DNA from 2 places in the Streptomyces sp. NPDC016459 genome. Region 2 is predicted to be linked to the other one. Evidence: riboswitches for the same ligand, from Rfam matches in the RefSeq annotation. Region 2 holds a riboswitch; the other holds the start of a gene.
What was found. Region 2 has a riboswitch for cyclic di-AMP ahead of ABZ567_RS19635 (C40 family peptidase). Riboswitches for the same ligand answer to the same signal wherever they lie in the genome.
Positions count from the first base shown of each region.

Region 1: it holds a riboswitch for cyclic di-AMP, as region 2 does, so the genes downstream of both, ABZ567_RS18500 (transglycosylase SLT domain-containing protein) here and ABZ567_RS19635 (C40 family peptidase) in region 2, are expected to answer to the same signal.

Region 1 covers NZ_JBEYCR010000006.1:403,521-410,799, forward strand. The annotation lists gene ABZ567_RS18485 (SpoIIE family protein phosphatase) at 1-1,001, opposite strand, end outside; gene ABZ567_RS18490 (alpha/beta hydrolase) at 1,123-1,887, shown strand; gene ABZ567_RS18495 (alpha/beta family hydrolase) at 2,008-3,294, shown strand; gene ABZ567_RS18500 (transglycosylase SLT domain-containing protein) at 3,288-4,169, opposite strand; cyclic di-AMP (ydaO/yuaA leader) riboswitch at 4,174-4,357, opposite strand; gene ABZ567_RS18505 (hypothetical protein) at 4,698-5,330, shown strand; gene ABZ567_RS18510 (LysR substrate-binding domain-containing protein) at 5,389-6,267, opposite strand; gene ABZ567_RS18515 (DMT family transporter) at 6,339-7,259, shown strand; gene ABZ567_RS18520 (nitroreductase family deazaflavin-dependent oxidoreductase) at 7,256-7,279, opposite strand, start outside.
Region 2 covers NZ_JBEYCR010000007.1:227,053-234,331, forward strand. The annotation lists gene ABZ567_RS19610 (urease subunit alpha) at 1-669, opposite strand, end outside; gene ABZ567_RS19615 (urease subunit beta) at 662-1,012, opposite strand; gene ABZ567_RS19620 (urease subunit gamma) at 1,024-1,326, opposite strand; partial or broken gene ABZ567_RS19625 (ATP-dependent Clp protease proteolytic subunit) at 1,690-2,104, shown strand; partial or broken gene ABZ567_RS19630 (hypothetical protein) at 2,128-2,360, shown strand; cyclic di-AMP (ydaO/yuaA leader) riboswitch at 2,675-2,881, shown strand; gene ABZ567_RS19635 (C40 family peptidase) at 2,885-3,361, shown strand; gene ABZ567_RS19640 (ATP-binding protein) at 3,452-3,907, opposite strand; gene ABZ567_RS19645 (8-amino-7-oxononanoate synthase) at 4,106-5,293, opposite strand; gene bioB (biotin synthase BioB) at 5,437-6,690, shown strand; gene ABZ567_RS19655 (adenosylmethionine--8-amino-7-oxononanoate transaminase) at 6,696-7,279, shown strand, end outside.

The sequences.
Region 1 (7,279 bases), on a different contig from region 2:
GAGCCGACCAGCCCGGTGCCGAGGTCGACGAGGGTGCACACCAGCCGCGTGGTCTCGCCGTACGGGTCCTCCTCCGCGCCCACCGCCCCCGGCGGGCCGGCACGCGCCCGCGTGGAGACCTCCAACAGGTGCAACCCGCCGTCCGGGCCCTTCAGCCGGATCCTGCGCACCACCGGCCGCCCGTCCGGCCCCGTCGCCTGCCGCGCCGCCGCCCACAGCGCGTACCCGTCCTCCGGATCCAGGAGGGACGTCAACGCCTCGATCGAGCACGGCGAGGTCACCTCCGTGCCCAGGATCTCCAGCAGCCCGGCGTCCATCGTGACCGTGCCCGAGCGCACGTCCCAGTCGAAGGAACCGAAGCGGACCGGCGGCGCGCCCGTCGTGGACAGCTGCACGCACACCGGGTCGCCGGGCCACTCGACCACCGTCCCCCCGCGGACCAGATCGGCCAGCGCCTCACCGAGGCCGAGCGCGCCCCGCGTCATCCGGCCCCGGTCCCGGGCGTCCACCGCGACCCCGGGGGTCGGCGCCCGCAGTGCCATGAGGACCCCGAACCGCTCACGGCCCGCGACGACCGGGGCGTACAGCGAGGCGAAGGGGAACGGAAGGCTCGCCACCAGCTGGGGGAACCTCCGCATCGCCTCCTCGACGTCGGCGAGGTGGACGGACTGGCCCGAGCGATGCACCTCGGCCACCGGAAACGGGCGGTTCTCGTGCATCCGCCACCACGGACGGAACAAGGGCCCCGGCAGTCCCACCAGGACCGCGAGCTTCAGCAGCCCCGTCGTTCCGGAACGCAGGTACACCCCGCCCGCGTAGCCGCCGACCTCCTCGACGGTCCGGAGCGCGGCCTCCGCGAGCGCCCAGGTCAGCGCGCCCGAAGCAGGCCCGTCCGGGGCTGCTGTCCCGGACGGACGCCCGGTTGCGCCGACCGGGCCGGGGCCGGACGTGCCGTGCGAAGTCACACAGTCAGCATGCCCCCGACCGGAAACGCCCTGCATCCCGAGCCAGGCCTTCCTCCCTGCACCCTTGACCGCGCGCGCCCGTCCCGTCACACTCAGTAGTCGACCGTGCCCGCAGTCGCGCGGCGCGCCACCCACCATCTCGCGCTCAGGGGGCACGATGACGGACCGCGTTCTTCCGTACGACGTACAGGGCGACGGCCCTCGGCGCGCCCTCGTGCTGCACAACTGGTTCGGCGACCGCACCAGCTTCGCCCCGCTCCGCGCCCACCTCCAGGACGCCGCCCACTCCTACGCGTTCGTCGACTGCCGCGGCTACGGCGAGGCGCTCGACCGCGCCGGCGCCTACACGATGGAGGAGGTCGCCGCCGACGCCCTCGCGGTCGCCGACGACCTCGGCTGGGACTCCTTCTCCGTCATCGGTCACTCGATGGGTGGCAAGGCGGCACAGCTGATGCTGCTCGACGCCCCCGACCGCGTCCGCTCGATCGTGGGCATCTCGCCGGTGTCGGCTGCCGGGTTCCCCCTGGACGGCGAGACCTGGGAGCTGTTCGCCGGAGCCGCCGAGGACCCGGCGAACCGGCGTGCGATCATCGACACCACCACCGGCGGCCGCTACGACGACGCCTGGCTGAGCACCCTCGTCGAACGCTCCGTCGGACGGTCCTCCGCGACCGCCTTCCGCGCCTACCTGGACTCCTGGTCCCGCACCGACTTCCACGAGCGCGTCCGCGACAACCCCACCCCCGTCCTGCTCGTCGTCGGCGCCCACGACCCCGCGCTCGGCAGCGAGGCGATGGAGGCCACCTGGCTGCGCTGGTACCCGAACGCGCGCCTCGAAGTCCTCAAGGACGCCGGCCACTACGCGCCCGAGGAGACCCCGCAGGCCCTCGCCGAGGCCATCGAGGCCTTCCTCGCCGCCTGACGGGCCCCTCGCCGCCGACCCGGCCGCCGTCGCCGACGCGTCTACCCTGGAGACACGGGCAGGGGGACGGGCATTCCGCTCGTCCCGGGCCGGAGCCGCGCAGGCGGAAAGGCGGCGGCCATGTACTTCAGCGACCGGATCGACGCGGGCCGGCAGCTCGCCACCCGACTCGGCCATCTCAAGGGCCTGGACGTCGTGGTGCTCGGTCTCCCGCGCGGTGGTGTGCCGGTGGCCGCCGAGGTCGCCGACGCCCTCGACGCGCCGCTCGACATCTGTCTCGTACGGAAGCTGGGACTGCCCCGCCAGCCGGAACTCGCGATGGGCGCGCTCGGCGAGGGTGGTGTCCGGGTGGTCAACGAGCGGGTGATGCGCGAGACCGGCGCGGACGCGCGCGATCTCGCGGCCGTGGAGCGGCGCGAGCTCGCCGAGCTCGACCGGCGGGCCACGCGCTACCGGGGCAGCAGGCCCTCCGTGCCGCTCGAAGGGCGGACGGTCCTCGTCGTCGACGACGGTCTCGCGACCGGCGCCACGGCCCTGGCGGCCTGCCGGGTGGTACGCGCCAGGGGCGCCGCCCGGATCGTCCTCGCGGTCCCGGTCGCCCCGCCGGGCTGGACGGCCCGGCTCGGCGGTGAGGCCGACGAGACCCTCAGCGTCCACACTCCGGAGCTGTTCTACGCGATCGGACAGTTCTACCGGGACTTCACGCAGACCCCCGACGCCGAGGTCATCGCCTGCCTGGACCGGAACCGGGCCACGCGCGGCCCGGTGGTCCACGAGACGGACGTACGCGTCCCGGTCACCGGAGCCACGCTCACCGGACGGCTCGCGGTGCCCGAGGAGGCCGCCGGCATCGTCCTGTTCGCCCACGGGAGCGGCAGCGGCCGGCGCAGCCCCCGTAACCGCGCGGTCGCGGCGGCGCTCAACCGGGCGGGTCTCGGAACGCTCCTCTTCGACCTCCTCACCGAGGCGGAGGCGGGCGACCGGGCCCGTGTCTTCGACACCCCGCTGCTCGCGGGCCGGCTTGCCGACGCCACGGAGTGGCTCACCGCTCGGCCCGGCAGCGGCGGCCTCCCGCTCGGCTACTTCGGGGCGAGCACGGGAGCGGCCGCCGCCCTGTGGGCGGCGGCCGCTCCCGCGTCCTCCGTGGCCGCCGTCGTCTCACGCGGTGGCCGCCCCGACCTCGCGGCCGATCACCTGGCCCAGGTCAGGGCTCCGACGCTGCTCATCGTGGGAGGCGGGGACGCGCTCGTCCTCGACCTCAACCGACGGGCCGGGGCCCGGCTGCGGTGCGAGAACCGGCTGGCCGTCGTGGCCGGGGCCACTCATCTGTTCGAGGAGCCGGGTGCCCTGGAGGAGGTGGCGGAGCTCGCCGCCGCCTGGTTCACCCGGCACTTCCGGGATCAGTAGGGTCCGTTGACGTTGTCGATGGAGCCGTAACGGTCGGCCGCGTAGTTGCAGGCGGCGGTGATGTTGGCGACCGGGTCGTAGAGGTCCGTCGACGTGCCCGGTACGTGGTAGGCGTCGAAGGTCGGCTGGATCACCTGGAGGAGGCCCTTCGAGGGGGTTCCGGCCACGGCGTTGGAGTCCCAGTTGTTGATCGCCCGGGGGTTGCCGGACGACTCGCGCATGATGTTGCGCAGGATTCCGTCGTAGGAACCGGGGATGCCGCGCTGGGCCATGATGTCCAGCGACTCCCGGATCCAGCCGTCGAGGTTGTTCGTGTACTGGACGGCGGCGGCCGGGGCGGCCTTGACGGGAGCGGCGGCGGGAGCGGCCTGCGCCGCGGAGGCGCCCGTGGCCTTCGCGACGGCCGGGGCGGCCGCGCGGCGCTCGGAGCGGCTCGCCCGATCGGTCGAACCGGTCTTCTTCTGCGCGGCGGTGGTCTTCGCGGAATCCCGACCGAGCGTCAGTTCAAGGCCCGGACGGATAAGTGACGGATTGTCACCCACCGCGCTCCGGTTGATCTTATAAAGAGTCTTCCAGCCGCCCTGAATTCCCTTCTTCTGGGCGATCAGGGAAAGCGAGTCACCGCTGACGACCGTATAGGTGCGGGCTGCGGCGGGGGCGCCGGGAGCCTTGGCCGCGGCCGGTGCGGCGGCGTGAGCGACGAGGGCGGCGGCGGGGCGGGCGGCCAGGTCCGGGGCTCCGGAGACGGGCGCGGCGCCGGATGTGGCGGGGGTGATCAGCGGGAGAGCCAGGGCGGCCCCACCCGTTCCGACCAGGGCGAGTCCACGCGAAACAGCGTGGCGTCGGGGGCGGCGGTGCTTACCGTGTGCAGGCATGGGGGTTTCCTCTCCGGCGCCTGCGGGGTGAGCTGTCGGGTTCGGACTGGAGATGTCCGGCCGCGCGCACGCGGCTTCACCCCGAGCCGATCCGGAATCCGGGTCGGCGTATTCGTGGGTCCCCCGCTCCTGCCGTCGGGTGAAAGTGAGGTATTTCGAGCGGTGGCAGGATTCGGCGATCCGCTCGAATGGAGGTGACCGTAGGCCAGTAATGCTGAAAAGGACAAGGGGAGTGGTGGTGCGTTCCCGGTGAAAGGATCACGGAATTCACCGAATTCAAGATCACCCGTTCTTCCGGACCGCCGAACTCCCTTGCGGGGCCCGCCTCGCGTCGGCTCGCGAGGCGGGGGAGTGCCCGGGGAAGTGAGTCGCGTCACCAGGGATCTATTGTCCGAATATGCTCCTTAATTCTGCTTATGGGGAAATTCTCCGGAAAGGGGGTGTCGATCGAAGGGGCGCTCAAGGGCATAACACGCAAAGCCGACATTCGTCGTGAAGGATGGTGCCCCCGACCGAGGAGCCGCACGGATGTCCCCCTCCGCCGCCCTGATCGACCCCGACACCCTCGACCGCGAGGCCGCCGCCCTCTACGAGAGCGCCACCTGGCAGCGGATCGTCACGGACTGGACCGCCTCCCCGTCGCCCGCGGACCCATCCGTGCCCACGCCCGGCACCGCGCCGGACCCCGAGAGATGGCGGGCTCTGCTCACCCTGCCGGTGGACCGCCTCGTCGCCGACGCGCTCGACGCACTGCCGCCGCCCCTCCCCGTCGAACGCCGGCTCCCCGGCCGGATCGGCGCCCTGCTGCCCGACCGGCTGCACGCCTGGCGCCGAATCGGCCAGCCCGAACTGCGCCCCTCGGTCCACCTCGGCTACGCGCGCCTCGTCCTGACGGAATGGGGCTGGCAGAACGCCCCGTACAGACTGCGGGACGCGCGAGGAGCCCGATGCGTCTGCGGCGCCCTGCTCGCAGCGCACCGCCTCGGCTACGGCGGTGAGACCACGATGAACGAGGCAGCCGCCTGGATCATGGCCGAACTGCGGTCACGGGGATGGCGGGAGCTGATCGGGCCCTGGAACCGGGCACCCGGCCGTACCGCCGCCGACGCCCTCGCCCTCCTCGACGCCGCGATCCACCGCGCCGCGCACGCCGGCCGCTGACCGCTACCCGCCGTACGGCCGAGGGGCGACCGCGGGATCGCCGCCCCGTCCCGTCCGCTCACACCTGCCGGAGCGCCGTGAGGAGCCCCTGTACGGCGGGCAGGCTGAGCGAGGACTCCCGCACCGCCGCGTGGATCGCGCGGACCGGCTCCGGACCCCGGACCTTGCGGACGACCACGTTCGGGTGGCGGCTGCCCAGGCCCATCAGGGGGATCAGGCTGACACCGAGACCGGCCGCGACGAAGCCCTGCGCGGTGGCGTACTCCTCGCACTCCACCGCGATGGCCGGGGTGAACCCGGCCGCCGCGCATGCGTCCATGACCGCGTCGAGGCACGGGCCGGGGCGCTCGCTGCCGACCCAGGGTTCGGCGGCCAGCTCGGCCAGGTCCACGGCGGTGCGGCGGACGGCGAGCGGGTGGCCCTTGGGCAGCACGGCCCGGTAGGGGTCGTCGAGCAGATGGACGAGCCGGAGCCCGTCGCCCGGCGTGCCGGGGCCACCGCTCCGGGGACGTACGACCAGGGTGAGGTCCGCGTCCTCGTCGGGAGCGCCGTCGGCGATCCTCAACTCGACGCGTACGCGCGGGTGTTCGACGCGGAAACGGGCCAGGGCGGGCGCGACGAGATCCGCGCCGGCCGTCGCGAAGTAGCGGACCGAGATGTGGCCGGTACGGCCCGCCCGCAGATCGGCGAGCGCGGTCTCGGCCTCCGCGACCTGACGGGCGATGACGGCGGCGTGCTCGGTGAGCAGCCGCCCGGCGGCGGTCGGCCGCACGCCCCGGCCGAACCGTTCGAGCAGCGCGATACCGGCCTCCTTCTCCAGGACACCGATCTGCTGACTCACGGCGGAGGGCGTGTAACCCAGGTGCGCGGCGGCGGCGGTGACGGAACCACTGCTCACCACGGCCCGGAGCACCTGCAGACGTCTCACATCCAGCATGTAGCACAGCTTAACGCTGGATACACGAACCATCGCTTGTCCTGTTGGATGGGGTGAAGGACCGTGAGGACATGACATCGGCGATACGCATGGGCGTGCTGGCCCTGCTCTGGGGCTCGGGCTTCCTCTGGATCAAGATCTCCCTCAACGAGGGCCTCACCCCGGGATGGATCACCTTCGTCCGCTGCCTGCTCGGCGCGGCGGTGCTCCTCGCGCTCGCCTACGGGGCGGGACAGCGGCTGCCCCGGGACCGGGCCACCTGGGGGCGGCTCGTCGTCGCCGCCTTCTTCTGCAACGCGCTGCCGTTCCTGCTCTTCTCGATCGGCGAGCAGACCGTGGACAGCGGGGTCGCGGGCGTCCTCAACGCCACCACTCCACTCTGGTCACTCGTCATCGGCCTTGCCCTGCGCACCGAGGGCCCCCTGCGCGCCGCCCGGTCGGCCGGCCTCGTGCTCGGCTTCGCCGGCGTCCTGCTGATCTTCGCGCCCTGGAGCCACGGCTCCGGCTTGATGAGCTGGGGCGCCCTCGCGCTCCTCGGCGCCTCCGCCAGCTACGCCGTGGCCTTCGCGTACATGGCCCGCCACCTCACCGGTCGGCGCACCGCGCCTCTGGCGCTGTCCGCCGCGCAACTCCTCACGGCGACCGGCCTGAGCACGCCCGCCCTCGCGGTCGGCGGGTCGGCGACGGTGACCTGGGCGGGGATCCTCGCCGTCGTCGTCCTCGGGATCTTCGCCACCGGCCTCACGTTCCACCTGAACTACCGGATGATCGCCGACGAGGGCCCGACCGCCGCCGCCACGGTCGGCTACCTGCTGCCGGTGGTCTCCGTGACCCTCGGCGCGCTGGTCCTCGGCGAGCCGCTGACGGCACGGGTGGTGGCGGGCATGGCGGTCGTCCTGGTGGGGGTGGCCCTGACGAGGGCGGGGACAGGACCGGCCCGGAAGCCCCGAGCGGCGGACGCCTCCGGGCCGCCCTTGCCCGCTCGCTCCTAGTCGGTCCGCTCGACGACGAA
Region 2 (7,279 bases):
GAATCCGAGGGCGCCGCCCCGGAGTTGGGAGTGCATGGCCTCCCGGGACATCGTGTTGCCCTTGCCGAGCAGGCCGATGTTGACGGGGAAGGTGTCCAGGGCCTCGAACATCCGGGCCGTGTGCCAGGGGCCGGGCGTGACCGTGGTCGCCTTGGTGCCCTCGGCCGGTCCGGTGCCGCCGCCGACCAGGGTGGTGACGCCGGTGGCGAGGGCCTGCTCGACGACGGTGGGCGAGATGAAGTGGACGTGGGCGTCGACGGCGCCCGCGGTGACGATCCTGCCGTTGCCGACGATGATCTCGGTCTCGGGGCCGATCACGAGGTCGGGGTGGACGCCGTCCATGGTGTCGGGGTTGCCGGCCTTGCCGAGGGCGGTGATACGGCCGTCCCTGATGCCGATGTCGGCCTTGACGACGCCCCAGTGGTCGATGACGACGGCGCCGGTGATCACGGTGTCGGGGGCGCCCTCGGCGCGGGTGGTGCGGGCCTGGCCCATGGACTCGCGGATGACCTTGCCGCCGCCGAAGACGGCCTCGTCGCCGGCGCGGCCGGGGCCGCCGCTGCGGTCCTCCTCGATCTCGACGAGGAGGTCGGTGTCGGCGAGCCGGACGCGGTCGCCGGTGGTGGGGCCGAACAGGTCGGCGTACACGGCGCGGTGGAGGTCAGGCATGGTCGCCGTCCTGGTGCTGTGCGGTGAGGTCGGTGGTGTCGAGGGGGCCTGCCGTCTCGCCGCGCAGGCCGGGCACGATCCGGCGGCCTGCCAGGGGGACGAGTTCGACCTCGACCGGGATGCCGGGTTCGAAGCGGACGGCGGTGCCGGCGGCGATGTGGAGTCGTCGTCCGTGCGCGGCGGACCGGTCGAACTCCAGACCGGGGTTGACCTCGGCGAAGTGGTAGTGGGAGCCGACCTGGACGGGCCGGTCGGCGGCGTTGAGCACGGTCAGGCGGGTGACGGGTCGCCCCTCGTTGAGGGTGACGGGGCCGTCCGCGTACAGGATCTCTCCGGGGATCATCGGCGGCCCGCTCAGACGATGGGGTCGTGGACGGTGACGAGCTTCGTGCCGTCGGGGAAGGTGGCCTCGACCTGGACGTCGTGGATCATCTCGGGGATGCCGTCCATGACGTCCTCGCGGGTGAGGACGGTGCGCCCGGAGGCCATCAGCTCGGCGACGGTACGGCCGTCGCGGGCGCCTTCGAGGATGTGGGAGGTGAGGAGCGCGACGGCCTCGGGGTGATTGAGCCGCACTCCCCTGGCCCGGCGCTTCTCGGCCACGTCCGCCGCCACATGGATGAGCAGGCGTTCCTGTTCGTGCGGGCTCAGTTGCACTCTTCCACCTCACAGTCGTCGACCGGGACACACCCGGACAGCTGCGGACCCTATCGACCGTCACCACACTGTCGAGCTGCCGAGACGCGGCACGCGGTCAGACATGCACGTTAGGGCGGAAGTTTTTCCGGCTCGTTAACTGCGGCTTTGCGTTTCCATGATCGTCCGGTCGGCCGGGGCCGGCGCCGGCCCGTCTGCCGTGGATCCGCGCCCGCCTCTACGAGGCGCCGGGCTCGCGGTGGCGTGCGGCGAGACCGAAGCGGTCCTGTTCGCCGGAAGCGGAGTCGAGCCGGTGGAAGGTGAAGACCGAGCTGACCACCTGCTCGCCGGCGGGCCCTCGGCCGATTCGAGTCCCTCCAGGTCAGCGGCGCAGACACCCTCGACCCCTACTCCAGGCTCCTCGCGTCCCGGATCGTCTTCCTCGCCACACCGATCGACGAGACCTCGGCCGGCGACGTCATCGCCCGGATCCTGTATCTGGACCACGCGGCACCGCGACAGGACGTCTCGCTCTACCTGCGCTCCCCGGGCCGGCTCGATCACCGCGACGACCGCGATCCACGACACGATGCGCTCGCTCCACTGCGACGTGGAGACCACCTGTCCGGGTCAGGCGGTTTCCACCGCCGCACTCCTGCTCGCCGCCGGCACCCCGGGCAAGCGGCTGATGCTCCCCGGCGCCCGGAACACGCTCCGCCAGCCCGCCCTCGTCGAGCCCCTGCGGGGGCAGCCGAGCGACCTCGGCCTCCACGCGCGCGAACTGCTCCGCCTCCGCGCCCTGGTGGCCGGGGCGTTCGCCGAGTCGTCGACCTGCTCGGGAGTTCCATCCGTCCCGAGGTACGCACACCTATGGGGCATCACGGGCGGCACAGGCCCTGGTGGGCCGGGCCGAGGCACTGCGCGAGGCCCTGACGCTCATGCACGCGCGGGGCGAGAGTGAGGTCCACGCGGACAATTTGGCGCGTGTGCTGCGGGTGCTGGACGGGGAGCGCAGAACAGGTCGGGTCACCGGCAGGGAGCCACGGGAAAGTTGACATTCCGTCGTGTCGTGTCCAGGTCCGTACGGCCCACATGTGGCGCAGAAACACCCCCTCGTTCGGCGTAGTCGACGAGTCGATAAATAACCCGGGCGAGTTGCGGGGCAGGTGTACACATTTGGCGGAACGGGGCGTTCCACCCCTGGTGCGGGGCTCGTTGGCCGCACCTACGGAGATCACGAAAGCGTCCTGTCCACCCGAACGGATCAGTCGTGAGTAGCCTCACATATCGCTGTTTCAGCTCGGATTTCACCCCGGATATGGGTCAAGATCCCTGTCGACGACAAGCCCCCGCCGCCGCGGCGGGGCGGTCCGGGCGGACGCCGAGTCCTGCCGCTGTCCCGGACGTCTGGTCGACAGGATTGGATCGGCAGGAGTGGAGGACCCGATTTTTGCGGGGCGTACGCGCTGTTCCGACAGCGGGGCCGTCCCTTGGGGTGAAGCCGCGCCAGCGGCCGGGCATCTTCGCCTGCCCGAACCCGACAGGTCATCCTTCACAGGCGGCTGACGAAGGGTTGCGCATGACTGCGCAGATGCACGTCCCGTCCCTGCTGTCCCGGGCCGGAGCCGTCTCGGCTCTCACCCTCGCCGCCGTCGGCGGCACGCTGCTCGCACCCGGAGCGGCGTCGGAGGCCCAGGCAGCCACCACGCACGCGAACAAGGCACTGAGCATCGCCGCCGCCAAGAAGGGGGCTCCCTACCGGTACGGGAGCGCCGGGCCCTCAAGGTTCGACTGCTCCGGTCTGACGCTCTACGCGTACAAGAAGGCGGGCAAGTCGCTGCCACGTACCGCGCAGCAGCAGTACAACAAGACTCGGCACGTCTCCGCCTCCACCAGGCAGAAGGGGGACCTGGTCTTCTTCCACTCCGGCGGGAGGGTGTACCACGTGGGCATCTACGCCGGCAGCGGCAGGATCTGGCACTCGCCCAAGACCGGCTCCTGGGTGAAGCTCGACAAGATCTGGTCGTCGAAGGTCTACTACGGCCGCGTCCGGTGACGCGACGGGGTTGACGGTCCGTCCTGGGGGGGTGCGGTGGCGCCGCCGCACCCTCTGCTCCGGCGGACCGGCCCTGGACGCCCTGGGGCATCACGTGTGGATCAGGCCCTGGTGACTCGCCAGGGGGGCCGCGGTCCACGGGATCGTGATCCAGACCGTCTTCCCGCCGTCCTCGGTCGGTGTGACCGAGAGACGGCCGCCCGCCTGTGCCGCCAGGACACGGACGATGACCATGCCCCGGCCGTTGTCCTGCTGGACCGCCGCCGGGAGGCGACGGGGCCGGCGGGGGTGGCTGTCGGTGATCCCGATGTGGAGCCGTTCCTCGCGCTCCAGCCGGACCTCCACCGTGAAGGTGGGTGACTGGCCGAGGGTGTGCAGGACGGCGTTGGTGGCCAGCTCGGAGACGATCAGACGGATCGAGTCCGCGATGTCCGCGGCGCCGTCCAGTCCCCAGTCGGTGAGGACGTCCGCGACGTACCGCCGGGCTGTGGGGACCGAGGCGGGGTCGCTCGGCAGCGTGACGGATGCTTCCTGGTGGTCTGCCATGGCGACGCTGTCCCTTTCCCGCCGGGGCGGCTGCCCCGGATCGCGCTTCGCGTCAGATTGCCACCGATCGTGCCGCGCCGGGCGGCGTTCCACCAAGATATGTCCCCATCTGTCGCCCGAAGCGGTGAACTCTGGTGACCGGACACGCCCTTGGCCCCCGCCGCCGGGCCGCGGTCCCGGCCCGGTGTCACCCCCCGATCACTCCCGCGCGGCCACGGGTGCGGTCCTCAGGATCGTCTCGACCGCGCGCTCGATCTGCGCGTCCGTCAGATCCGCGCGGGCCGTGAGGCGCAGTCGCGAGATGCCGTCGGGCACGGAAGGGGGCCGGAAGCAGCCCACCCCGAGACCCTGCTCACGACAGTCCGCCGCCCAGCGCAGCGCCGTCTCCGGGGAGGGGGCGCGCACCGACACCACGGCCGCGTCGGGCCGGGCCGCCGTGAGGCCCGCCCCGGTGAGCAGGCCGTGCAACGTGGTGGCGACGGTGCGGGACCGCCCGGCGAGGCCCGGCTCGGCCCCGAGCAGCCGCAGGCTCGCCAGTGCGCCGCCCACGGCGGCCGGGGCGAGTCCGGTGTCGAAGATGAAGGTGCGGGCCACGTTCACCAGGTGCTCGATCACCCGGGCGGGGCCGAGGACGGCGCCGCCCTGGCTGCCGAGGGACTTGGACAGGGTCAGCGTGGCCACGACGTCCTCGTCGCCCGCGAGCCCGGCCTCGTGGAGGGCGCCCCTGCCCCCCTCGCCGAGGACGCCGAGGCCGTGGGCGTCGTCCACGACGAGCCCGGCGCCGTGGGCGCGGCAGGCGGCGGCGAGCTCCGGCAGCGGGGCCTTGTCGCCGTCGACGGAGAACACGGAGTCGCTGACGACCAGGGCGCGCCGCCCCGGGTGCGCGTCGAGGGTCTTGCGTACGGCTTCGGGGTCGGTGTGCGGGACGACGGCCGTCTCCGCGCGTGCGAGTCGGCAGCCGTCGACGATCGAGGCGTGGTTGGAGGCGTCCGAGACGATCAGGGAGTCCCGGCCGCCGAGCGCCGTCAGCGCGGCGAGGTTGGCGGTGTAGCCGGAGGAGAGGACGAGGGCCGCCTCGAAGCCGCAGAACTCGGCGAGTTCGCGCTCGAGACGGGTGTGGAGGCGGGTGGTGCCGGTGACGAGCCGTGAGCCGGTGGAGCCCGCGCCCCAACGCCGGGCGGCCTCGGCCGCCGCCTCGGTGACCTCCGTGCGGCGGGTGAGGCCGAGGTAGTCGTTGCTCGCCAGGTCGAGCAGGTCCGGCTCCGCCGCCCGGGGCCGCAGCGTCCGGACGAGACCGGCCTCCGTCCGGCGGCGCGCCTCGGCGTCGGTCCAGTCGAACGCGGTGCGGCGCGGGCCCTCGGCCCGTGCGGCGTCGGCCTGTGGCATGCGGCGATCCTTTTGTAGGCAGCGCACAGACCCTAACCGCAGGGTGCCGGGGTCGGGATGTGGCCATCCACACACCTCGAACGGAGGCGTTTGTTCGGATCCTCCTTGGCCCGGGGGCGGGCGGTAGGCCAGGATCAGCGGTTATGGACCTGCTGAACACGCTGGTGGAGAAGGGGCTGCGGCGCGAGCTGCCGACCCGTGAAGAAGCGCTCGCCGTTCTGGCGACCTCCGACGACGAACTGCTCGATGTGGTGGCGGCGGCCGGGAAGGTGCGCCGCCAGTGGTTCGGGCGCCGGGTGAAGCTCAACTACCTGGTGAACCTGAAGTCCGGGCTGTGCCCGGAGGACTGCTCGTACTGCTCCCAGCGACTCGGTTCTGAGGCGGGGATCCTCAAGTACACCTGGCTGAAGCCGGACGAGGCGTCCCAGGCCGCCGCGGCGGGCGTCGCGGGCGGGGCCAAGCGGGTCTGTCTGGTGGCGAGCGGGCGCGGTCCGACGGACCGGGACGTGGAGCGCGTCGGCCGGACCATCGAGGCCATCAAGGAGCAGAACGAGGGCGTCGAGGTCTGCGCCTGTCTCGGTCTGCTCTCGGACGGGCAGGCGGAGCGGCTGCGGGACGCCGGCGCCGACGCGTACAACCACAACCTGAACACGTCCGAGGGGACGTACGGGCAGATCACCAAGACCCACACCTACGCGGACCGCGTGGACACCGTGCGGAAGGCGCACGCCGCGGGTCTCTCGGCCTGTTCCGGTCTGATCGCGGGCATGGGCGAGACCGACGAGGACCTCGTCGACGTCGTGTACGCGCTGCGGGAGCTGGACTCGGACTCGGTGCCGGTCAACTTCCTCATCCCCTTCGAGGGCACCCCGCTCGCCAAGGAGTGGAACCTCACCCCGCAGCGCTGTCTGCGGATCCTCGCGATGGTGCGGTTCGTCTGCCCCGACGTCGAGGTCCGGATCGCGGGCGGGCGTGAGGTGCACCTGCGCTCGATGCAGCCGCTGGCGCTGAACATTGCGAACTCGATCTTCCTCGGCGACTACCTGACGAGCGAGGGCCAGGCCGGTCAGGCCGACCTGGACATGATCGCGGACGCGGGCTTCGAGGTGGAGGGCGCGGGCACGACGACGCTGCCGCAGCACCGCGCCGACGCGCTCGCGGCCGCCGGTGCGGCGGGCGGCGGCTGCGGCTCGTCGGCGGGCTGCGGTTCGTCCGCGGAGAAGGCGGAGGAGGGCGGAAGCTGCGGCTCGCACTCCGGCGGCTGCGGTCCCTGCGGCGGTCACACGGTGCCCGCACCGGCCGAGGAGCAGACGGAGGCCGCCGCGAACGGCGCCCGTACCGACCTGGTCGCGGTGCGGCGCCGGGGCGCCGGCACGGACCTCGCGCCGAACGCGTGACGTCCGTGCGCAACGACGAACTCCTCGCCCTCGACCGGGCGCACGTCTGGCATCCGTACGGCCCCATGCCGGGACGTACGGACCCGCTGGTCGTGGAGTCCGCGTCCGGGGTGCGCCTGAGGCTCGCCGAACCCGCCGAGGGACAGGCCGAGTTGGTCGACGGCATGTCGTCCTGGTGGTCGGCGGTCCACGGCTACAACCACCCCGTGCTCAACGAGGCGGTGCGCGGCCAGCTCGAGCGGATGAGCCACGTCATGTTCGGCGGGCTCACCCACGAGCCGGCCGTGCGGCTCGCCGCCCGGCTCGTCGAGATCACCCCCGAGCCGCTGCGGCACGTCTTCCTCAGCGACTCGGGCTCCGTGTCCGTCGAGGTCGCGGTCAAGATGTGCCTGCAGTACTGGCGCTCCCTCGGCCGCCCGGAGAAGCAGCGGCTGCTCACCTGGCGCGGCGGTTACCACGGGGACACCTGGCAGCCGATGTCCGTGTGCGACCCCGAGGGCGGGATGCACGAGCTGTGGACGGGGGTGCTCCAGCGGCAGGTGTTCGTGGACGCCCCCCCGGCGGCGTACGAGGAGTCGTACGCCGAACT